DNA from 3 places in the Paenibacillus sp. JGP012 genome. Region 2 is predicted to be linked to each of the others. Evidence: riboswitches for the same ligand, from Rfam matches in the RefSeq annotation. Region 2 holds a riboswitch; each other region holds the start of a gene.
What was found. A riboswitch is a leader RNA that binds a small molecule or an ion and turns the genes downstream of it on or off. The one in region 2 is predicted to bind S-adenosylmethionine.

Region 1 (8,135 bases), on a different contig from region 2:
ACAAGCGGGATTGAGCGTTCCAGATCGTTCCCGCTGGATTGGGTGTATACCGTTTTGAAGGAGGAAGAGTACGAAAGCTGGTTGTACAAGCAAAAGGAGCAAAAATACAAGCAGGAGCTGGATCAATTCCTCACGCGCAAGCATGTGCTGCAGGGGATGAAGGATGGTCAGACTTTGGAAGAGATTGTAATTCAATCTGGCTTATCCCGCCGTGAGTTAATTGAACTGCTGGAGACACTGGATCTGGAAGGTTACGATACGGACTCTCTGCTTGATGTCGAGCTGGCTGTGATGCCTGAGGCTGAACAAGAGGCGGTCTGGAGTGCATATGAGGAATTGGGCGATACGTTTCTGAAGCCTGTCTTACATAAAGTTTATGGAGGAGAGCGCCCGGAAGCAGGTAGCCTTGAGCAGGTATATGAACGATTGCGTATGATTCGCATCCGTTTCCGCAGACATGTAGAAACGGAACGTAATGTTGGTTAGCTCGGTAGTGCTTAGGAAAAATAGATACCAAAAAGACGAAGTCGTTCCCGGTGAGGGGCGCTTCGTCTTCCATTTCAAATCCAGTCTTTTTTGCGAAAAATAAAGAACATCGTCAGGCCGAGTGTAATCATGAGGCCAATGACAGCGTAATAACCATATCTCCAGTGCAGCTCAGGCATGTTATCAAAGTTCATCCCGTATATTCCGGTAATCACGGTCAGCGGCATGAAGACAGTTGTAATGGCCGTAAACACGCGCATGATCTCATTCGCCCGGTTTGCGATACTGGATTGATAGGCTTCTCGCAAGTTGCCCATCAGGTCGCGGTACGTTTCGAACGTTTCCGAAATTTTCACGGCATTCTCATAAATGTCACTGAAATATTTTTGCAGCTGATCATCAATCAGACGCAGGTCTTTTTTGTTCAGGGTGTTGATAACCTCTTTCTGAGGCCCAAGCACTTTTTTCAGCCACAATATTTCACTTCGCAAACCGATAATTTCATTCAGATGTGATTTCTTGGTGTGCATCAGAATGTCTTCTTCCAGCTTCTCGATGCGAGCTTCAATTCGGTCACCAACGGTGAAATAATTGTCTACAATCAAGTCAACCAGCAAATAGAGAAAGCGATCGGGACTGTTGATCTCCTGTTCCCACAGGATCGGCTTCAGCATCCGTAATTCACTGACCTTCTGTTTCGTTACACTGATAATGAAATGTCTGCCGAGAAACAGATTGACTGCCCGCAGAAAGATCTCTTCATCATCAAAGCGAATGCTGTTGATCACGATAAAATAATGATTTTCATAAATTTCAATCTTTGGACGCTGCTCCTCATCACTCAAGCAGTCCTCCACAGCCAGATCATGCATGGAGAACAGGGGCTGCAGCACAGCCAGATCATCTACGTCTGCATCGATCCAGTAAAAACCTTCAGCCGGTGGAGTCAGCGCTTGCTGGATGTCATCCACCGGAATAAATACACCGTTATTAACCAACCGGATTTTCATGTAATCTACTCCTTCTGCACCCGCCATCAAGGCGGATTTCATCATTAATATGGGCGCAAAAGAACAGATCAGCCGGTCGGCAGCGAAGCCCGATGTACAGGTCTCCGCTTGTTTACGTTCAATCTATAATCAAACGGAAAAAACGGCCCGCTGCCGATGCTGATATCCATTCTCTATGCAGTTGTTCGGAAATCGACTGCCAATTGGGCCTCGGGTCGCCATCCATTTAATATGTCACCTCTCACATAAGGGCTTATAAACACTTGTCTAGTATACCGCTGGTCCAGAGTGCTTTCAAGCGCAAAATGTGTCTATTTCGCGCTCTGAGGCAGTGTATGATTACGGAGTAGAATCGGTTCCGAATTCGGTATCAGAAACACCTAACTGCATCTTGACGTGAGGGCCTGAATGTTTTAAAGTAAAAGTTAATAAATTTGAATTATAATTGAATACAGCGAAATCTTATCAAGAGTAGGTGGAGGGACTAGCCCGATGAAACCCGGCAACCGGCGATATACCGCACGGTGCTAATTCTTGCAGCGACCAAGCATCCTTGTGGTGCTGTTGTAACTGAGAGATGAGAGAGGCGCATATCTGTTTACATATGACCTTTCTCGGAATCCGAGAGAGGTCTTTGTTGTATGCCCCAACTTCTCAGCAGTGATTTTCGCGGCAAATGTGATCTATGACGACCAAGGAGGAATCAACTCACCATGCCAATTAAAATTCCGGACACACTACCAGCTAAAGAAGTGCTTGAAGGGGAGAATATCTTTGTCATGGACGAATCGTCCGCATACAAGCAGGATATTCGTCCACTGCGCATTGCTATTCTGAATCTGATGCCTACCAAAGAGACTACCGAAACACAATTGCTGCGTCTGGTGGGGAACACACCCATTCAGGTGGATGTGGTGCTTGTGCATCCCAAATCTCATACCTCCAAAAATACGTCTCAGGAATATCTGGACATGTTCTACAAAACATTTGATGAGATCCAGCACCGCCGTTTCGACGGCATGATTATTACAGGTGCGCCGGTGGAGCAATTGGATTTTGAGGACGTTAATTATTGGAAGGAGATTCAGGAAATTTTTGAATGGACCAAAACCAATGTAACGTCGACCATGCATATCTGTTGGGCATCCCAGGCTGGTTTATACCACCATTTTGATGTACCCAAAGTTCCGCTGGATGAAAAATGTTTTGGGGTATTCCCGCATACGATCAACAAACCCCATGTTCCACTGCTCCGGGGATTTGATGAGGTGTTTAACGTGCCTCACTCTCGCCATACAGACGTAAGACGTGAGGATATCGAAAAAAACGACAGGCTTGAAATTTTAGCCGAGTCCGAGGAAGCAGGCGTATTTCTGGTAGCTACGAAGGATGGGAAACAAATTTTTGCTACAGGACATGCCGAGTACGATCCGTTCTCTTTAAAATGGGAGTATGACCGTGATGTAGCCAAAGGATTGGATATCGCACTGCCTAAGCATTATTATCCGAACGATGATCCGTCCCAAATCCCTCCGGCTACCTGGCGTGCACACGCCAACTTATTATTCTCTAACTGGCTCAATTACTATGTGTATCAGGAAACACCTTATGATATTGGTCCGCAAATCTAATCGTGATTACAGGAGGATGCAGTAATGGAAGATAACAAGTTGAAGATTGAAAGCCGTTTAGCTCAGATTGGGTCCATCAATGAACCGGTTACAGGAGCCGTTAACTTTCCGATTTATCAATCCACTGCGTTTCGCCACCCGAAGCTGGGACAAAGCACCGGGTTTGATTACATTCGTACAACCAATCCAACACGTAAAGTGCTGGAGGAGGCTGCAGCGGCACTGGAATCCGGTGATGCAGGCTTTGCCTGTAGCTCAGGCATGGCGGCGTTGCAAACGATCTTTGCGATGTTCAGTCAAGGAGATCATCTGATTGTTTCACTTGATCTGTACGGCGGAACATATCGACTGCTGGAGCGAATTCTGTCTCGCTTTGGCGTAACGGCAAGTTATGTAGATACGAATGATCTGGAAGCGCTGGAGAAGGTGTATCAGCCGAACACCAAAGCTGTATTCATAGAGACCCCAACCAATCCGCTCATGATGATCACGGACGTACAAGCCGTAGCCACCTGGGCCAAAAGCCATAACCTGCTGACGATCGTGGACAACACATTGCTCACGCCGTTCTTCCAGCGTCCGATTGAACTTGGCGCAGACATTATCATTCACAGTGCTACCAAATATCTGGGCGGACATAATGATGTTCTCGCTGGACTTATTATTACCAAAGGTGAAGCTTTGTCTGCGGAAATGGCTTTCCTTCATAATTCGATTGGTGCGGTGTTGTCGCCGAGTGATTCCTATCAATTGATGAAAGGCATGAAAACCCTTGCGCTTCGCATGGAGCGTCACGAATATAACGCACTGACCATCGCGAAGTTCCTGCTGGAGCATCCGGCGGTTGCGGAAGTATTCCATCCGGGATTGTCCGATCATCCGGGATACGACATTCAGCAGAAGCAATCTTCAGGCAATACCGGCATCTTCTCATTTAAAGTCAAGGATGCACGTTATGTGGAGCCATTGCTGCGTCATATTCAATTAATTGCGTTTGCCGAAAGCCTTGGCGGTGTAGAATCCCTCATGACTTACCCGGCAGTGCAAACGCATGCGGATATCCCGCTGGAGATTCGTGACGCTGTAGGTGTAGATGACCGTTTGCTGCGTTTCTCTGTCGGAATTGAACATGCGGAGGACTTGATTGCCGATCTGAATCAGGCGCTGCTGGCAGCACAGCAGGAAGTGGAAGGAGGCGTAATTTCATGAGTGATGCAAACCGCAAAAAAACGGAATCAGGATTGAAGTTTGAAACAAAGCTGCTTCATTTCGGGGATGAGATTGACCAGACTACGGGCGCATCCAGCGTGCCGATTTATCAGGCATCCACATTCCATCACTTTGATATTTTTAATCCACCACAGCATGACTACAGCCGTTCGGGTAATCCTACCCGTCAAGCTCTGGAGGACTATATCGCTTTGCTTGAAGGCGGAGTGCGTGGTTTTGCCTATTCATCAGGCATGGCTGCCATCTCCAGTGTATTTATGATGTTCTCTGCAGGAGATCATATCATTGTTACGGAGGATGTATACGGAGGCACCTATCGACTGCTGACGACCATTCTCAGCCGCATGCAGATCGAGACTACATTTGTAGATATGACGAATATCGAGGAAGTCAAGGCGGCCCTTAAACCGAACACCAAAGCTGTTTATATGGAGACTCCCTCCAATCCAACGTTAAAGATTACGGATATTGCGGCCGTGACGTCCTGGTCGAAGGAGCATGAACTGATTACGATTCTGGATAACACATTTATGACACCGTATTATCAGCGTCCGATTGAGTTTGGCGTAGATATCGTTGTACATAGTGCTACGAAGTTTCTGGGCGGTCACAGTGATGTGCTGGCGGGGCTGGCTGTTGCACGTACAGATGAGCTGGGCAGACAGTTGAAGCAGCTGCAAAATGGATTGGGTACGGTGCTTGGGGCTCAGGAATCCTGGCTTCTGATGCGCGGTATGAAAACACTTGGTGCACGCATGGCTCACAGTGAACAGAGCACAGCCAAGCTTGCGGCCTGGCTTAAAGGGCGCAAGGATATAACGGCTGTCTACTATCCAGGACTTGAGGATCACCCGGGTCGTGAAGCACATGAGCGTCAGTCTACGGGCTACGGAGCAGTTGTTTCTTTTGACGTAGGCTCGGGAGATCGTGCCAAAGCAGTGCTGAACCGCGTGAAGCTGCCGATTGTTGCTGTAAGTCTGGGTGCGGTGGAAAGTATTCTTTCTTATCCTACAATGATGTCACACGCGGCCATGCCGGCAGAGGTTCGACATGAGCGCGGAATTACCGATGGATTGCTGCGTTTCTCGGTAGGGCTTGAGGATATTGATGATCTGATTGCCGATCTGGAGCAGGCTTTGGATACCGAATAAAGTTAAAAAGAAAGAATATATTGAACTATTCTTTTGCACAGAAACTTGAGTTTATATGTAAAAATTTTAATTGATTTTTAAAGCACCTTTGTATAAGGTGCTTTTTTTCACATGTAACCTGTGTTACGATATGTATAGTAGACCATTACGATGTTGCCGACAGAAGTTGCTTATTGCAAACCAGCCGGATGGAGCATCGTATTATTTTCTCTTCATGAGGGAGGCTTTTTACGATGAGTACGGTGGACCGTATCTTAGATAAAGCCCTTAGGGGCGAACGTTTGGACCTGGAAGACACGATTCAGTTATTTGAATCCGACGAAGTGGACAAAATCGGGGCAGCTGCCAATGTGATCATGAAGCGTATGCACCCTGAACCATACAGAACCTTTGTAATCGGGCGTAACGTTAACTACACGAATGTATGTGACGTATACTGCCGTTTTTGTGCTTTCTATCGCAGACCTGGTTCTGAAGAAGGGTATGTACTGCCAGATGAGGTCATTTTCCAGAAGATTCAGGAGACAGAGGATGTTAACGGCACCGAGATTCTGATGCAGGGAGGAACTAACCCGAATCTTCCATTCAGTTATTATACTGATCTGCTGAAAGCCATCAAGGAGCGTTTCCCGAATATTACGATGCACTCCTTCTCGCCAGCCGAGATTATGAAAATGGTGGAAGTATCCGATGGGCTTACGCTGGAAGAGGTTGTACGTGCCATTCACGAGGCTGGACTTGATTCTCTGCCTGGTGGTGGTGCCGAAATTCTGGATGACCGTACACGCCGCAAAATCAGCCGCCTGAAAGGCTCATGGCGCGACTGGATGGACGTGATGCAGACAGCTCACCGGATCGGGATGAATACAACAGCAACGATGGTTATCGGTCTCGGAGAATCCATGGAGGAGCGTGCACTGCATCTGATGCGTGTTCGTGACGCACAGGATGAATGCATTGCAAACAAGTATGATTCCGAAGGTTTCCTGGCCTTTATTCCGTGGACTTTCCAGCCGGATAACACGAACCTCAAGCTGGAGCGTCAAACCCCGGAAGAATATTTGAAAACCGTAGCGATCAGCCGTCTGGTACTGGACAATATCAAAAACATTCAATCCTCCTGGGTAACGATGGGTCCCGAGATCGGTAAAAAATCGCTTGAATTCGGCTGCAACGACTTCGGCAGCACGATGATTGAGGAGAATGTGGTATCTTCCGCAGGCGCAACATACAAAGTAAACATTGAGTCTATTCTGCGTCTGATTCGCGAATCCGGTTATATTCCGGCGCAGCGCAACACTCGTTATGAGATTTTGCGTATGTTTGACGAAGAGAGCAGTGTGCCTAAAGATTTTGTAATGCAGAACTAATTGATATTTTACTAACAAACGACCATGCTTTTTGCTTGAGGAATAATAAAATAAGTAAACAAACAAGCTTACTGGCTCTTTCATCAGGAGAATAGGATACGCCCTTTAGAAAAATATTGGATCAAGTCTTGGTTCGGTCCAATGGATTCCTAGAGGGTGTATTTTTTTTAGCATTTAGAGGAATATACATAACGAAGATTAATGCATTTAAATTCAAAACGGAAATAATTACGTATATAATGGATTTAATACTATCTAAATTTACTTTTAATTATTATGAAACTTATATTTTTAAAAAAAAAACAAATATTTTTTCTCAAAAACAAAATAAATAGATTTACAAAGTTATTTGATTTAGCTATGATAAATATCATCAAATCAACAACAATAATACCTGGAGGAGGAATGGAATCTATCTAATGATGTCCAATGATTGTGTGAAAAAAAGTTGAGTGACGCTAACATTAGGGGGTTAAAGAATGGTTAACTTGCAGAGCGAGGAAATCAAGAAAAGAGTCATCAAGTGTATGCCGTGGATCTTGCTCTATGAATTTTTTCAAGTGTTTAATGAAAACGTATTCAATTTGATAACACCTAATTTATCTCAGGAATACGGTGTGAGTCCATCCACTGTAAGTTTGATTGTCACGCTGGGGAAATTGTTCCTGGGTATTGCCTCCATCGTATTTTCGGCTTTATCAGATATTGTGAGTACTCGTAAATTGATGTTATTTACCTGTTTTGTATTTCCTGTCGTAACCTTGATCGGTTTTTTCTCGCCGAACAGCTTCTCATTGTTAATTACAGCACGGATAATGTTTGCTTTAACCATTGCTATTCCACTTGCACTGCAAGTTATTATTGCTCTTAAGTATTTTGACAAGCTAACTGCGGCCAAATATTTTGGCTACAATACAGCAATATTTCAGCTTGCTTCTGCAGCAGGACATTTCTTTGGCGGTTATATAACCGACTATTTCCACTGGAATTATATTTTCCTTTTCCCGCTTCTTACACTACTAGGAATACCTACACTTATGAAAAATTTACCTAAAGATGCAAGTAAAAAAGGGTCCTTTGATTTTGTAGGAATGTTGCTAGTCACAATCATTTCAACGTTGTTAATCACATTCATGACCTTTAAAATGCAGTATCCTTTATTACTTATTTCTGCTCTTGTGTGCTCCGCCATTTTTATGATCTACACAAGGAAAAGCAAGAACCCCTTCATCAAACCTGAGTTATTCAAGGTTAAAG
Region 2 (8,135 bases):
ATGTGCCAGCAGTGCCCAGTGCAGTTCGGGGTACTGCTCGTAACATTCCAGATACGCAGCTGTGCGGGTCACGTTACTGCGATTATGCTGCTGTGTCAGCGTTTTAATGTCCTCAAGGATGATGCAATCCTCCTCGCACACGAGCGTACTGTTCGCCTGAATGCTGCGGGATGGCGAAATGATGCCAGTTCCGGGTAACAGCCGTTCAACCTCGGCTTGCAGAGCAGCCGCTGTATCCGAGTTCCAGCCCAGATCGCGCAGAGGATGTCTAAGCAGTGAGGATGCCTGCCAAGCAGCCTGTTTGCCGCGCCATACTTCACGGGCCGCTCCGGGAATTGCTCGAACCATCTGCAATAACGAAGCAGGGTGATGTGTTTCTGTCGTGTCACTTCTGGTGGAAGTCATGAATGGAACATCCTTTCATGAAAAATGGTGTTTGATATATCAGGACTTGTGGTTATTCTAAGTATGCGCTGAACATTTGACTTCCAATCGCCAATTTGCTTCACTAAGATGGAGACAAGGTACAGAAAGGGAGATGTGACTATGGAACAGATTACATCCAAGCCGGAATTTGATGTGGCGATTCAATCGCCGCGTTTGACGGTAGCCGTATTCAAGGCAGACTGGTGCGGGGATTGCAAATACATCGATCCGTTTATGCCAGAGGTAGAAACGAAGTATTCACGTGATCTGACACTGATTGAAGTAGACGTGGATCAGGTTGGCCCGGTGAGTCAGGAACAGAATATTTTGGGTATTCCGAGCTTTGTTGCCTATACGGATGGACGTGAACTGGTGCGTTATGTGAACAAGCTGCGCAAGTCGCGTGAAGAGATTGAGCAATTTCTGGATCGCGCCGTTGAGGTATACAACACGATTCATAAGTAAGGGTAGGCCGCGAGTATACTGCTTTTCGTTTCGGTGTCACATGATGCGAAGCCGCCAGGAGAACCATCCCAGCACGCGGTGCCCTGTCTCATGACAAGGTGGTCAGCAAGGAATTGATTTTTCAGATGCAGGGCATACTGTGAACAAGTTTCTCAAACTCAGGGCTGTTGGTTGAGTCGTAATCTGGCTTAAGACAGCCTTGTTTCTGCTTAGGCATGTTGTGTACGTTGTGGATGTAATTGATTTACACGCAACCACAAAGTTTGTGATTCAAACCATTTGGAGAACGGCAATAATGAGTTAGTGGGGAAAGGGGACAATGTTAAGGGGAGGAAGTGAACGGGGTGGGGAAGCTCTTTCGGCCAGTTTCGTTACTCTAACGATTTCCAGAAACGCTATTTGGCCCTAATTACGTGTTTTTATTTTGTAACGATCTCAGGAAAGCTTATTTCGGGAATTTCATGTGAAACGGGACGTATTTAGCGGGTTTTAAATGAAATAAGGTTTCTGGGAATCGTTAAAATCGAAGTAAGCCCTATTTTGCTTAAATAAGCTCATCTGGAATCGTTACAATAAAAGGGTGACAATTAGACAAGACATAGGAACGTTGGAAACACTAGGAACACCGAGAATGCGGTAAACGTCGCAAGTATCTAAACAAACATTGAAAATTTAATCGAACCATCGAACCATCGAACCATCGAACCATCGAACCATCGAAGACAACGAAAACATCACGCAATCGGTAACGTTGAGCATAACCCAACCCAATCCAACCCAGCCCAAAACAATTTGTCGTTTAAATCAGGTTCTCATTTATCAAGCATAGCACTGAACAAACAAAAACCATCATAAAGCAACGAAACTAGCAAAGCACCTCAAAAGAGCTTTACAAACAAAACACTGCACCACCCAAACGTTACATAATAAAAAATCCAAAAGTAAGAAATCATAAATAAATTACACAATAAAGCTATTCCTCTAACAAGAGGGCGATAATATGACTATCAGGTCAAAATTTTAACAGACGTTAACATTTTGTCACAAAGCACGGCGTCAATGATGCTTTTATCCGTTATAATAAATTTAGTTGTGAAATTAGTGTCAAAGTAAAGAATAAAATATCAAACGAACGATCATGAAGCGAAGATGCTCTTCGCCATCTTAAACTAACAGCGGGTGAGAAAAAATTGAAGCACTTAACATTGTTTAAATGGTTAACCGTATTAACCTGTCTTATTATGTTCCTGGCCACTTTTGGCGGCGGGATCGTAACCAAGACAGAATCAGGCCTTGGATGCGGTAACGAATGGCCTTTATGTAACGGGAAGCTCGTTCCTGCACATACTGTTGCCTCTATCATTGAATTCTCCCACCGTGCCGTGAGTGCATTGGCGGGCCTGCTGTCCATCGCTTCGTTTGTTGCCTTTTTGCGATTTGGCAAGCAGCGTCGTGATCTGCAGCTTTTCTCATTTCTGACCCTAGTATTTGTCATTATACAGGGGATTATGGGCGCTTTTGCCGTGGTATTCTCACAATCCTCTGCGGTCATGGCGCTTCACTTCGGATTTGCGTTAATTGCGTTTGCAAGCTCCTTAATGATGGCTCTCGGTATTCGGCAGGAAGCCCGGTACGGTGGTCTCGAACGCCTGAACAGATATCCACGTGTCAGTAAAGGCTTCCGCAATCTGGTCTGGTTCTCCACCATCTACACCTATCTGGTCGTGTATACAGGGGCATTTGTGAGTCATACAAACTCTGCTGGAGGTTGTTCCGGGTTCCCGCTATGTAATGGACAGATCGTTCCTGAGCTTTCGGGAGGGGTAGCTGTAGCGTTTGCTCACCGTCTTGCTGCGGCATCGTTAGTGATTGTCATTGCAATTCTGGGACATTTTGCGTATCGCAAACATCCGGATAATCGGGAGCTGCGTACGCTGGGTGTGTTATCCGTAATATTGATTTTGATGCAAGTGGTTATCGGTATGTTTATGATGTGGACGATGAGCCGCCCAGAGGTGTATATGTTTGTAGCACTCGCACATATGCTGGATATCGCCATATTGTTCGGTGTGCTGACGTATATGAGTTTCCTGGTGTACAAACTGCACCGCCCGGTAAATCGCTTCTAAACTGAAGCAGCTGTCTATCTTAGAACAGAATTCAGTTCCTTCACTTTTAGCACTGCACTTGCAGCCTGGCTGCACTATATTTGGAAAGTCCACCCTTCGGTGATACAGATTACTGGAGCAGGTGGACTTTTGTTTTTGTTTGATGTTTGAATCAACAGGGCAACCTAAACCAAGTTATAATGATTACAAGCATTTGCAGCCGTTAATGGGGAGAAGTAGTGGCTGTCCAGCAGCTGTGACATCATATATTTTGCATCATTAGTGGAAAGAGGAGGACATCTATGCTGCGTACGTTACTTGGCGAGAAGCCGCGGGTCAATCAGGGGATTCTGAAGGAAGCGATGGATGCAATGGCACACACGCTGGATTCATTTGAGCGCCAGATGCATGTGGACCATGACCCGGAACACGATTACAGGAAGCTTTATATCTGGACGCAAGGGCTGATATCATCATTGGATGAATTGGAGCAGAGCTATTTTGCAGCAGCCCATTTTCGTAAAAAAGTGGTTGCCGGCTATACCGAAGATATGACCTCTGCTGAAAAGGGGGAGTATGCGCGTTATGTCTATTTTTATAAGGATGCGTTTATTCGATGCTTTGCCATACTGGACAAACTGGGAACCGTTTTGAATGAAATATTCCAGTTGAATACTTCAAAGACGAAGGTGCATTTCTCTTATTATACGGTACTTAGGCAATTTGATTATCATCGGGAACACCATGCGCTTGCATTGCAATTAATCAAAATCAAGGAAAATTATCGTGAACCCATGAGCAGGCTCCGCAAGCGGCGCAATATGGAGATTCATTACATGAACTCTGAAATGCAGGATGATCTATGGCAGCTGCATCAGACGATGAAGGGGAAAGTCAAGCTGGAGGATCTGGATCAGCATTTGCTGGAGATGCAGCAGGGTGTGGATATGGTCTGTGAAACACTGCACACAGCATATCGATATATCACTCGAATCTGGCGTAAACAGGGCATGAGACGATAATGGCATCAAGCATATCACAGTAACAACATGAAATAATACCCTTTGACAAATCGGAATACTTGGACTATACTGAGTTGCAGATCACAATTTACATGGATTTGTTATTTATCTAAAATGCACTATTTAATAGAGTTTTGACATTGTAGCATTTAATGCAGTTTAAAAATGTAATATTTGATGCAGTTTGATCATTATACATGATGAACTACAAGAACCTATATTATTCTACAAACAATATATTTCTCTTATCGAGAGTGGCGGAGGGACAGGCCCGATGAAGCCCGGCAACCGATCTGTGCTGATGACATGAATGTGTTTCATTACAGATGTTAGGTGCTAATTCCTACAGAATCATAGTGAATATGATTTTGGCAGATGAGAAGGTCATTTCACGTAAAGAGCCATCTTTGTATCTGCAAAGGGCTCTTTTTTTGCGTAGAAAGGGGAGTTTTCCCTTCCTTCGGGTAAAGATATATGTAGGTGATGGGGAAGGAGCCGTACTATTGATAGAACTGGTTGGATTAACCAAAACATATGGCAGGCGTGGCAAGACAACCACGGCGTTGTCAGAGCTCGATTTAAGCATCCAGAAGGGTGAAATATTCGGCGTTATTGGCCACTCGGGTGCGGGGAAAAGCACATTGATTCGTTGCATTAACTTGCTGGAACGTCCGACAGCAGGCGAAGTATGGGTGGATGGAATTAACCTGACGGAGCTTGGCAAAAGTGAACTTCAGCAGCAAAGACGCAAGATCGGCATGATTTTTCAGCATTTCAATCTTTTGTCTTCTGCCACAGTGTACGATAACGTGGCTTTTCCGTTAAAGCTGGTGAATACACCTAAGGATGCGATTGACCGCAAGGTGAAGGAGATGCTGGCTTTGGTCGGTCTGGAGCAGCACAGCAGCAAATATCCGGCACAGCTATCGGGTGGACAGAAACAGCGGGTTGGCATAGCACGAGCGCTTGCAAGTGATCCAAGTGTGCTTCTCTGTGATGAGGCGACCTCTGCGCTTGACCCGCAGACAACGGATTCGATTCTCAAGCTGCTGCTGGATATCAACGAAAAGTATAATCTGACAATTGTGCTTATCACGCACGAGATGCATGTTATTCAGAACATCTGCGCCCGGGTGGCAGTAATTCATCAAGGTGGCATTGTGGAGCAAGGGCCAGTAACTGAAGTGTTCCTGAAGCCGCAGCATGCGATTACTCGGGATTTTGTGAGTCGTGATCGTGAAGGTGGACTGGCGCTGGAAGAAATGGTGCTTGCGAATGCCGGAACGGAGCTCGGAACGGGTGTATCATCCAAGCTGGTGAAAGTGTCGTTTCTGGGAAACAAAACGTATGAAGCGATTTTATCTCGAACGGTTCGCAAAACAGGCGTGGATTTTGCCATTCTGCAGGGCGCAATCTCTACCATCAAGCAAGTTCCCTATGGTCAATTAACTGTAAGGTTTGAGGGCGATGTTCAAGCCATTGAGCAGACGTTATCCGAGCTTGCCGCAGAAGGACTTGATGTGGAGGTGCTTCGTTAATGGATTTTTCAAAAGTAAACTGGGATGAGGTTGGCACCGCCTCTATTGAGACGTTACAAATTTTAGCTGCATCCGGCTTGTTCACCGTTCTGCTTGGTCTACCGCTTGGTGTAATTCTGTTCATGACAGGGCGGTCCGCATCAGCGAGATCTCGAGTAACCTATATTGTTTTGTCCGTCATTGTTAACATCTTACGTTCTGTACCTTTTATTATATTAATTGTTGCTCTGATTCCAGTTTCACGTGCGCTGGTAGGGACTGCTACTGGGGTGCTTGGCGTCATTCCACCTCTTGTTATCTCGGCTGCGCCGTACTTTGCACGTCTCGTAGAGAATACGTTGCGAGAAGTGGATCGCGGCGTCATTGAAGCGGCACAGGCAATGGGGGCATCCACAGGACAGATTGTCAGACGTGTGCTGCTGCCAGAAGCGCTACCGGGCTTGCTTGCCGGCATTACCATCACGATTGTGACCCTGGTATCTTACACGGCTATGGCGGGTATGGTTGGCGGCGGCGGATTGGGAACGTTGGCAATTAACTACGGATACTACCGTTATCAGAACGAAATCATGATTATATCCGTTATATCCATGATTATTCTGGTCCAGCTTCTGCAGATGCTTGGCGATCGTCTGGTCATTTATTTCACCAGGAAATAACACATAGATGAAAAAATATAAGTCGAAGGGGTTTTACAGATGAAAAAATGGTCTATTGTTCTACTCAGCTTGATGTTAATTGCAGTGCTTGCAGCTTGCGGCAACAACAAGAAATCGGACAGCGGTGCGGATAATTCAGCAGGCGCTCCGCGTACCGTTGAATTGAAAGTAGGTGCTTCACCTACACCTCATGCTGAAATTTTGGAAAGCATCAAGCCTGCACTTGAAGCACAGGGCATCCGCTTGCAGGTTGTTACATTTAACGATTACGTACAGCCAAATCAGCAGCTGGAGGATGGCAAACTGGATGCGAACTTCTTCCAGCATCAGCCGTACCTGGATGTGCAAAATAAAGAGCGCGGATTCCATCTGGTTGCTGTAACGCCGGTTCATGTAGAACCTTTTGGCGGTTATTCCAAAAAGATTAAATCGTTGGATGAACTGAAAGACGGCGCAAAAGTAGCAATTCCCAATGACCCTTCCAATGGCGGACGTGCACTCCTGCTGCTGGAGAAGAAAGGTCTGATTACACTCAAAGACAATACCAACATTACTTCCACGAAACAGGACATTACAGCGAATCCGAAAAATCTTGATATTATTGAGCTCGATGCAGCGATGATGCCTCGCCAGCTGGATGAAGCCGATCTGGTGTTCATCAATTCAAACTATGCGCTGGAAGCTAATCTTAATCCGGCTAAAGATGCGCTGCTGATTGAAGACCTGCAAGGCAATCCATATGCAAACATTCTGGTATCCCGTGAGGATAATAAAGATGCAGATGCCATCAAAAAGCTGGCTGAAGCTCTTCACTCCGAAGATGTGAAAAAATTCATCAAAGAACGTTACCAAGGTGCAGTTGAACCTGCGTTTTAAGGTGAAAATCCAACGATAACCCGAAAGCCCCGCATGTCTCATAAAGAGAACTGCGGGGCTTTCTTATCAATCTGCATGCAAAAAGATTTGTTGTTTTATATTTCTCTTTTTTGAGTAAAGATTCAAATTGGAACAGATTGTGAAGAGCGGGCAAGTTGTGAGGGAAGCATAAATCTTTTATACTGGATGAGTGACTGCTCTTTGAAGAGGGGGATGAACGTGAAGGGAAAGATTGCCCTCATAACGGGAAGTGCCAAAGGCCTTGGGAAAATGACAGCACTTAGTCTGGCAGATCAAGGATGCCATATTGCCCTCAATTATGTGCACAGCCAATTAGAGGCTGAAGCGCTCAAGACTCAGATTATTGCCAAAGGCGTGCGTTGTATTGCTGTGCAGGCAGACATATCCAAAGCAGAAGAGATTCATGCGCTTGTAGCTGCCGTGGAAGCGCAGCTGGGGCATATCGATATTTTAGTGAATAACGCGGGGCCATTCGTACGTGAGCGCCGGGTGTTTGCGGACTATTCCGAGGCAGAGGTGCAGATGCTGGTGCAGGGCAACCTGCTGGGACCGATGATTCTGGATCAGCTCGTCCTGCCGGAAATGCGCCGCAAGCAGTGGGGGCGGATTATTCATTTTGGCTTCAGTCATGCCGGTGAAGCGAGGTCGTGGCCTCATCGTGCCGTATATGCTGCTGCGAAGGTGGGGCTGGTTTCGTTTACAAAGACACTCGCCGTGGAAGAAGCGCGCCTTACGGGATTACGGTGAACATGGTATGCCCTGGAGATATTCGTGGTGCAAACAAAGAGAAAACCATTGATGACATTGCGAACATACCTGATAAGGAAACGCCAAGAGGGCGTCCCGGCAGCGGAGAAGATATCGCAAGAGTGATTACGTATCTGTGCCTGGATCATTCGGATTTTATCACAGGCAACATTATGGATGTGTCTGGAGGGCTTGATCCGATCAGGCCAACAATATAACAGGGTACCAAAAAAAGAGCCCTCCGCTTCTTGCGAAGCGAAAGGCTCTCTGAGG
Region 3 (8,135 bases), on a different contig from region 2:
TGTTCGATGATCTTGTATTTCATGATTATTGCTGCCTTTGAGATCAGAGTGATGGCTGATGTAACGGGTATGTATCTGCTTGAGCGTACACCGACATGGGCCATTGTGATGGTATTTATGTGGATTGGCGTCTATCTCATCTCTGGCGGGTTATCGGTGATCCTGCGTGTATTTGAGATCATTCTGCCCATTACACTGGTCATCTTTGTTATGGAAATTCTGCTTAGCAATCAATTGTTCGAGATCAGCAATTTAAGGCCTGTTTTGGGTGAAGGGATCATGCCAATCATTAAGGGCTTGAAGCCATCGCTGTTGTCTTATACAGGTTACGAGGTCATGCTGGTCATTACGGCATATATGCAGAATCCGAAAAAAAGCAATAAAGCGATAACATGGGGCATTGCTGTTTCCACTGCTGTCTACCTCATTACGGTGGTCATGGTTGTAGGAAGCCTTTCACTTGACGGAATCAAAACGAGGACTTGGCCGACGCTGGAATTGGTACGAAGCTTCGAAATACAAGGCTTGATCTTTGAGCGCTTTGAATCGCTCCTGCTGGTTATCTGGATTATGCAGATCTTCTCCACGTTTGCAATTACCCATTACTGTGCTTCAGTAGGCATTCGTGACTTATTCAAGACCAAAAAAATGGGCAAGATCATGTATGTTCTGCTGCCTATTATATATATAGCGGCGATGATGCCCAAAAATGTAGATGAAACCTTTGCACTTGGCGATATGCTGGGTAACGCTTCGGTTTTGCTGTTCGCCATCTTGCCCTTGATCCTGTTGGTCATAAGCATGATACGTAAAAAAGGAGGCAAGCACGCATGATTTTCTTTCGCCTGCTGGGACGGATCACTTGCGTTGTGACCATCCTGAGTTTACTCTCAGGCTGCTGGAGCAGCAGAGAAATTGAGGACTTGAGCTTGTACGTTGCTCTCGGTATTGATGTGGGTCAAGAAACCGAGTTTGAGAAAAAAATTGCGGAGCAGGGAGGACGTTATCCCAAGCTGGACAATGTAACAGCTACCGTTCAGATTGCGCCAGGATATTCCAGCAGCCAAAAAAGTGAGCAGTCAGGATCACCTGCATCCGGTAAAACGTCTTATTCCAATGAACGGCTTTCTGGTGATTCCTTGCTGCAGATTTTCCGTCAGTTTGCCTTGCGCCGTGATCGCCCTCTCATTGGACATCACCTTAAGGTCATTGTGATTTCCAAGGATATTGCCAAAAAATACGGGCTGGATCAGCTGCTGGATTTTATACTGCGCGATAACGACATTCGCCCGAACTGTCTGGTGCTGATCAGTCATCATCGTGCGGTAGATGTGCTTACATCTAATGACCCGTCACGCATTCCGGCATTTTATCTTACGGGGATTACGAATAATTATTATATTTCCAACAAAATTCTGGAGCCTGTATCGCTCGCGAAGCTTGATGCCCAGATGCAATCCGAGTCGAGTTTTCTATTGCAGAATGTACTGAACTATAACGGGGAGGACAAGTTCTCGGGCGGCAGCATCTTCGATGCCAAAACCAAGAAGTTTATCGGTGAGCTTGACCAAACGGATCTGGAGGCTCTGTCCTGGCTCAGACCAAATCAAAAGGGTGGAGTCATCAAGACCTACAGCAAGGAAGGATTTACGGTAATCTATGAGATCAAAAAGAAAAGAACCAAGATTATTCCGAAAGTAGTTGGTGATGACATTTCATTCCACATTAAAGCCGAATCTGATGGTTGGATGATGGAGGATTGGCGAGCTCCGGAAAAGGAGGAGAAGGGAGCTTATCGGGATGATTTGGAAAAGGATTTTGCAAAATTGGTTGAACAGCAGATTAAGGATATGTTGTATAAACTCCAGCATACGTATCAGGTGGATGTTGCCGATTTTCGGGACACAATTCGAATCAAATATCCGAAGACATGGAAGAAGGTGAAGGATCACTGGGATGAGGTGTTTGCGAAGGTGCCCATCACATATGAGGTCAAGACCAGAATTGTGAATCCGGGGTCTTCTACAGAGTAGCTCGTTGGAATTTTGTAGAGGGAGCAGGCTATTGGAACAGGATGCAGGCGTAATTCTATTTAAATGTTGACACATCAGGTGGCAGTCGATATAGTTATAAAAAATCATTTTCTTATCCAGAGAGGTGGAGGGACTGGCCCTTAGAAACCTCAGCAACAGATCTGAAGGATACTGTGCTAATTCCAGCGGGTGAAAGCCTGATAGATAGGAGCAGTTGTTTTTATTTGTCAGTAGAGGCGCACTCTTCGGGAAGAGTGGGTCTTTTTTGTTTGCTCTGGATGAAGAAGCAGGGAGTATGTCATATGGAGAATAACAGCGATAAAGGTCATTTTCAGCGTAAGATGCAAACGAGACATGTGGTCATGCTTTCGCTTGGCGGCGTCATTGGAACGGGATTATTCCTTAGTTCGGGGTACACGATTCAGCAGGCGGGACCGCTCGGTACCATTTTATCCTATCTCATCGGGGCACTCGTCGTGTATCTGGTTATGCTCTGTCTGGGCGAATTATCAGTATATATGCCAGAGACGGGTGCATTCCACAGCTACGCAGCCAAATATATCGGCCCAGCTACAGGTTATACGGTTGCCTGGCTGTACTGGCTGACCTGGACAGTCGCACTGGGCTCAGAATTTACGGCAGCCGGGCTGCTGATGCAGCGCTGGTTCCCGTCCGTAAATGTCTGGATATGGAGTGCACTGTTTGCTCTGATGATTTTTCTGTTTAATGCGTTCACGGTTAAACTGTTTGCCGAATCCGAATTTTGGTTCTCCTTGGTGAAGGTGATGACGATTGTGCTCTTTATTATTATTGGCGGGGCTGCCATGTTTGGGATTATTCCGATGGCAGATGCGTCTCCGGCGCCACTCTTTACCAACATTACAGCATCAGGTTGGTTTCCGCATGGAGCCACAGCCATATTAATGACGATGCTGGCCGTGAACTTTGCCTTTTCGGGTACAGAGCTGATTGGCATTGCTGCCGGAGAGACGGAAAACCCGGAAAAAAACATTCCAAAAGCCATTCATACGACATTATGGCGTCTGATTATTTTCTTTATCGGTACAATTGTTATTTTGTCTGCGCTGCTGCCGATGTCGGACGCAAGCGTGCTGGAAAGTCCATTTGTAGCCGTGATGGAACGGATTGGTGTTCCGTATGCGGCAGACATTATGAATTTTGTTATTCTAACGGCGATTCTTTCCGCAGCTAACTCGGGATTATATGCTTCCTCACGAATGTTATGGTCACTGGCAGATAAAAAGACCATCTCTCCATCGTTTGCGCGCTTGACCAAGCGTGGTGTGCCGTTCAACGCGCTGGTGCTCAGCATGGCTGGTGGTGCGCTGGCATTGCTGTCCAGCATCATTGCACCTGGAACCGTGTATATTACACTTGTCTCTATCTCGGGTCTTGCTGTAGTGGCGGTATGGATGAGCATCAGCGTGTCTCAGTATATGTTCCGCAGACAGTATCTGCGAGAAGGAAACAAAGTGCAGGATCTGGTTTACCGGACACCGCTATATCCAATCGTACCTATCGTTTCATTTTTGCTGTGCCTGGCCTCCTGCATCGGCATTGCTTTTGATCCGACACAGCGAATTGCTTTATACTGCGGTATTCCATTCATTATTCTGTGTTACATCGTATATTACCTGACAGATCGTACGAAGAAGAAAAGAGGGTTGACCCCATGACTAAAATGGAGCAAACGAATGATATCAATGTAATTCAACGTATTCTGAACGACTATCCACTCATGATTCTGGATGGTGCACTGGCTACGGAGCTTGAGCAGCATGGCTGTGATCTGGATGATCCGCTCTGGTCTGCACGTGTGCTGCTGGAGAACCCGGATGTCATTGTGCAGGTACACGCGGATTATTTTCGTGCAGGAGCGGATTGTGCAATTACTTCAAGCTATCAGGCCACTGTCGAAGGTTTCCGCAAGCGTGGCATTGGAGAGAAGGCTGCGCTGGAGTTGATTCGCAAGACGGTAGAGCTTGCTGCAAAGGCGAGAGATGACGTGTGGGCAGAAGTGCAGGGTGTCACAGTAGAAGGCGGCAGTTCAACGAGACCACTTGCAGAAGTGTCTTCGGGACGTGCCGAGAACGTGGGAAACGAGCAGAGTGAAAATCGTACAGGTGAGCATACGGGTGGTGAGAAGCTGGGTCGTCCGCGCCCTATAGTCGCTGGCTCCGTTGGGCCATACGGTGCTTATCTGGCGGATGGTTCAGAGTACGTGGGGCATTATGGCGTATCGGATGAGACATTGGCAGCATTCCATCGTCCGCGTATGGCAGCGCTGGTTGAAGCGGGAGCAGATGTGCTGGCGCTCGAGACGATCCCTTCATTGCAGGAGGCTCGGGTGTTGGTTGAATTGCTCAAGGAGTTCCCGGAGACATGTGCCTGGCTTTCGTTCTCGTTAAAAGACGGGACAAGCATCAGCGAAGGCACACCGCTTCAGGTATGTGCACAGACATTTGGTTCCGAGCGGCAGCTTGCGGCGATTGGTCTGAACTGCGCTCCAATGGAAGTCGTTACGGAAGCGATTGGTATCTTGCGCCGTGCCAGTGATAAACCGGTTATCGTATATCCCAATTCAGGCGAGACTTACGATGCGGAAACCAAAACATGGAGCGGCCAAGGTTCCTGTGGCAGTATGAAGGACGCATCGGAGCAATGGGTTGCTGCGGGTGCCCAGATTATTGGAGGCTGCTGCCGTACAACACCGCATCAGATTAGCGAGCTGGCGAAGAAGTGGCGAAATTAACGGAAAAATGCTAAATAGCCCTTACCTATCGAGTGAACAGGTAAGGGCTATTTGTTGTTTATTCAATCACGAGCATGCGAGGTGACATTTGACGAATTTCTCTGGAAGCCAGCCAGCAGCCAATAACTGCAGGCTAATGCAGCATGTAATGAAGACAAAGATGAATGTTACAAGGATGAACAGCAGACCTTACGTTTAGGGTTCATGGGATCGCTCCAGTTTAATATAGTTGAGATTGAATAGATGATGCTTGGATTTTTAAGAAGCTGTTTCTAATATTGTACATTTTTGCCGGAGAAGAGTCACAGGAAAGTTTAATTCGGAGGATGTAGAAAAGTGTCGTTCGGAGAATGTAGAAAGGTGTCGTAATATGTAGTTGTCTTTGTCGAATTACCTTGACAGAGTATATACACCGTGACATAATACATTTCATACTAATTTACTATGAATTATAATTCATGGTTAGAATAACAGAGAGATAACACAACAAGGGGGATATAACAATGAAGAAGAAATTTGTGCCGGGAATTCTTTTATTAGTGCTCGGGTTGATGATTGCCGGTTGTGGCAACAAAAACGAAGCGAGTTCAGGTGCGGGTGCGGAATCCGGTCAGAAGACGATTATTGCGGCAACAAGCGGCGTGAGTAACCCGTTCAGCTACGATAAAGACGGTACACTTACCGGTTATGATGTCGAAGTCATGAAAGCCATTTTCGAGAAGCTCCCTGAGTATAAACTTGAAGTACAAGCGATTGAGTTTGAAGGCATTCTGACAGGTCTGGATAATGGACGTTTTCAATTAGGAGCCAACAACTTCAGTTCCAATCCAGAACGACGCAGCAAATATAATTTCTCTTTGCCTATTATCGAAAATGCTAACGTTTTTGTGGTACGCAAGGATGATAACACCCTTAAATCGATTGAAGATTTGAAAGGATACAAGGCAGTAACCGAAGTAGGCAACTCAGGTGCAACGCTGCTGGAGAACTATAATACAGAGCATCCGGATGCCAAAGCAGATATTATGTACACCGAAGAAAACTTTGTTAAACAATTTGAAGGCATTGAAGCAGGAAAATACGACGTTCGCATTATTTCTCGTGTTTCTGCGGAAAAAGCAATCAAGGAGCATGGCTTCACTAACCTGAAAGTGGTTCCATTCTCTACAGAAAATAGTGACCCGGGTTCCTACATCCTGTTCTCCAAGTCGGCGGACAGTGCATTGCTGGATGCGGTGAACAAAAGAATTAAAGAAATGTACAATGATGGAACATTGCTCAAGATCAGTGAAGAGCAGCTCGGCGGCGACTATCTGCCGAAGAAAGAATTGATGGAGTAGGGAAGGGGATCACATGAAATTTATCGTTACAGGAGATGCGTTGTTTTCCAGCAGTCATGTAGATAAAACCATGGACCCGAACCTGCTGGCTCTTTTAAAGGAAGCTGATGAGGTTTTCACCAATGCTGAATTTGTTACCCCGCGTAAAAATACAGTACCGGCCGCAGGCCGGGGATACCAGACCAGTGTACGTCCCAAAACGCTGGACGAGTTTGCACGTTTGAATATTCGCTACGTCGGCTTTGCCAACAACCACACGGGTGATTACGGCATCGAAGGACTTACGGATACGCTTGCTGAAGCGGAACAGCGCGGTCTGATTCCTCTGGGAGTTGGAATGAGTCTGCACGAAGCTCGTAAGCCGGTATTTATCGATACGGCTGATGGACGAATTGCCATCATTACGATTGGTGTAACACGCAGCGAAGTATTTGCTGCCTCCAATCCGGGGAACGGTGTTCCCGCCCGTCCAGGTCTGAATCCGCTTCGCTGGTCACGTACGTATGTGGTTAATGAGCAGGATTTTGAGGCATTGAAGGGCATTAGCGAACGGATTGGCATTGCTGCAAGTATGGAAACAGGTAAACGGATTGAGACATTCAAGAGCAAATCCGAAAATCACTATGAGTTTGGATCATTGTTTGAGGGTTATCTGACCTTTGAAAAGGGCGACAACTCTCGCGTTAAAACAACAGCGCATGCCCAGGATCAGCAGGAGATTCTGGAAACGATCCGTGATGCCAAAGAACGCAGTGATTTTGTTTTCGTTAATCTGCATACGCACGAGGGAGAGAATGAGGACTGGTATTCGGATTATCCGGCGGAATTTATCGAGAATTTCGCAAGAAGTGCTGTGGATGCAGGAGCTCATTGTGTATTCGGACATGGTGCGCATTTTACAAGAGGTGTGGAGCTGTATCAGGGTCAGCCGATTTTCTATAACATTGGCAGCTTGATCATGGAATTTGAGGCGGGGGAATCCATTATATCTCCTGAGATGTTCACTGCTTACGGTTATGCAGAAAATGAATCTCCCTCCACGCTTCACAAGAACAGAACCAAAGATAGCGATGGAAACTGGCAGGGCTTCTATAGTCACCGGAAATTTTCGGAGAACTTCCTGATTTCGTTTGACCTGAATGCAGATCAGCAGAAGTTTGATTATGAGTTGATTCCGATTGATCTCAGATTAACTCATGCCCGCGTGACCAAACGAGGTTTGCCTGTGCTAGCTTCGGAGGAGGCTACGGCTTCTTTAGTTGAAAGGCTTAATAATGTGAGCAAAGAGCGCTACAACACTGAAATTATACGCGAGGGCGAACGTTTAACTGTGAAAGAGTGGAAGTAATTCCGCTCTTGCTTTTTTTTGAAAATGAAGGTGGAAGGATGTAAACCATGGGAGAAATTTTTGATATCAACGCGGTATTTTCAGCCATCCCTCGTCTGTTAGAGGTTCTTCCTGTGAGTCTGCAGATTACGGCGATTTCAATGGTTGTAGGTCTGGTCTTTGCTTTGCTGTTTGCGGTGATACGCATGAAAAAAGTACCAGTACTCAGCCAGCTTGTCACGCTGTTTATTTCGTTCATCCGGGGGACACCGATCATCGTACAGCTCTATCTGACGTATAACGGGATACCGCTGTTATTAAAGTTTATCAACCAGCAGTACGGCACCGATTACAACATTAATGCGGTACCCGCAATGCTTTTTGTACTTGTGACATTTGCATTTAATGAGGCAGCTTACAATTCCGAGACGATTCGTGCAGCCCTGCAATCCGTAAACAAAGGGCAGATTGAAGCAGCGGAATCCCTTGGCATGACCTATCTTCAAGTGCTGAAGAGAGTTATTGTTCCCCAAGCACTCGTTGTAGCGATTCCACCTCTTGGCAATGCCCTTATAGGTCTGTTAAAAGGCACATCACTCGCGTTTGTTGCAGGGGTTATTGAGATGACTGCACAAGGTAAAATTATTTCGGGCAGCAACTTC

Region 1: another riboswitch for S-adenosylmethionine. It lies ahead of metA (homoserine O-acetyltransferase MetA); the one in region 2 lies ahead of HNR77_RS09310 (methionine ABC transporter ATP-binding protein).
Region 3: another riboswitch for S-adenosylmethionine. It lies ahead of mmuP (S-methylmethionine permease); the one in region 2 lies ahead of HNR77_RS09310 (methionine ABC transporter ATP-binding protein).

What each region holds. Positions count from the first base shown of each region.
Region 1 is NZ_JACHKG010000007.1:174,343-182,477, forward strand. Features, by position in the region: gene HNR77_RS11835 (HRDC domain-containing protein) at 1-486, shown strand, start outside; gene corA (magnesium/cobalt transporter CorA) at 561-1,496, opposite strand; SAM riboswitch class I at 1,956-2,080, shown strand; gene metA (homoserine O-acetyltransferase MetA) at 2,210-3,127, shown strand; gene HNR77_RS11850 (aminotransferase class I/II-fold pyridoxal phosphate-dependent enzyme) at 3,152-4,336, shown strand; gene HNR77_RS11855 (trans-sulfuration enzyme family protein) at 4,333-5,508, shown strand; gene mqnC (cyclic dehypoxanthinyl futalosine synthase) at 5,742-6,878, shown strand; gene HNR77_RS11865 (MFS transporter) at 7,358-8,135, shown strand, end outside.
Region 2 is NZ_JACHKG010000005.1:239,482-247,616, reverse strand. Features, by position in the region: gene HNR77_RS09330 (DUF2515 family protein) at 1-348, opposite strand, end outside; gene HNR77_RS09325 (thioredoxin family protein) at 547-891, shown strand; gene HNR77_RS09320 (COX15/CtaA family protein) at 2,082-3,020, shown strand; gene HNR77_RS09315 (Cthe_2314 family HEPN domain-containing protein) at 3,302-4,021, shown strand; SAM riboswitch class I at 4,264-4,403, shown strand; gene HNR77_RS09310 (methionine ABC transporter ATP-binding protein) at 4,525-5,559, shown strand; gene HNR77_RS09305 (methionine ABC transporter permease) at 5,559-6,218, shown strand; gene HNR77_RS09300 (MetQ/NlpA family ABC transporter substrate-binding protein) at 6,258-7,094, shown strand; partial or broken gene HNR77_RS09295 (SDR family oxidoreductase) at 7,314-8,080, shown strand.
Region 3 is NZ_JACHKG010000006.1:63,166-71,300, forward strand. Features, by position in the region: gene HNR77_RS10080 (GerAB/ArcD/ProY family transporter) at 1-834, shown strand, start outside; gene HNR77_RS10085 (Ger(x)C family spore germination protein) at 831-2,033, shown strand; SAM riboswitch class I at 2,143-2,244, shown strand; gene mmuP (S-methylmethionine permease) at 2,336-3,730, shown strand; gene mmuM (homocysteine S-methyltransferase) at 3,736-4,806, shown strand; gene HNR77_RS10100 (transporter substrate-binding domain-containing protein) at 5,310-6,146, shown strand; gene HNR77_RS10105 (CapA family protein) at 6,160-7,494, shown strand; gene HNR77_RS10110 (amino acid ABC transporter permease) at 7,542-8,135, shown strand, end outside.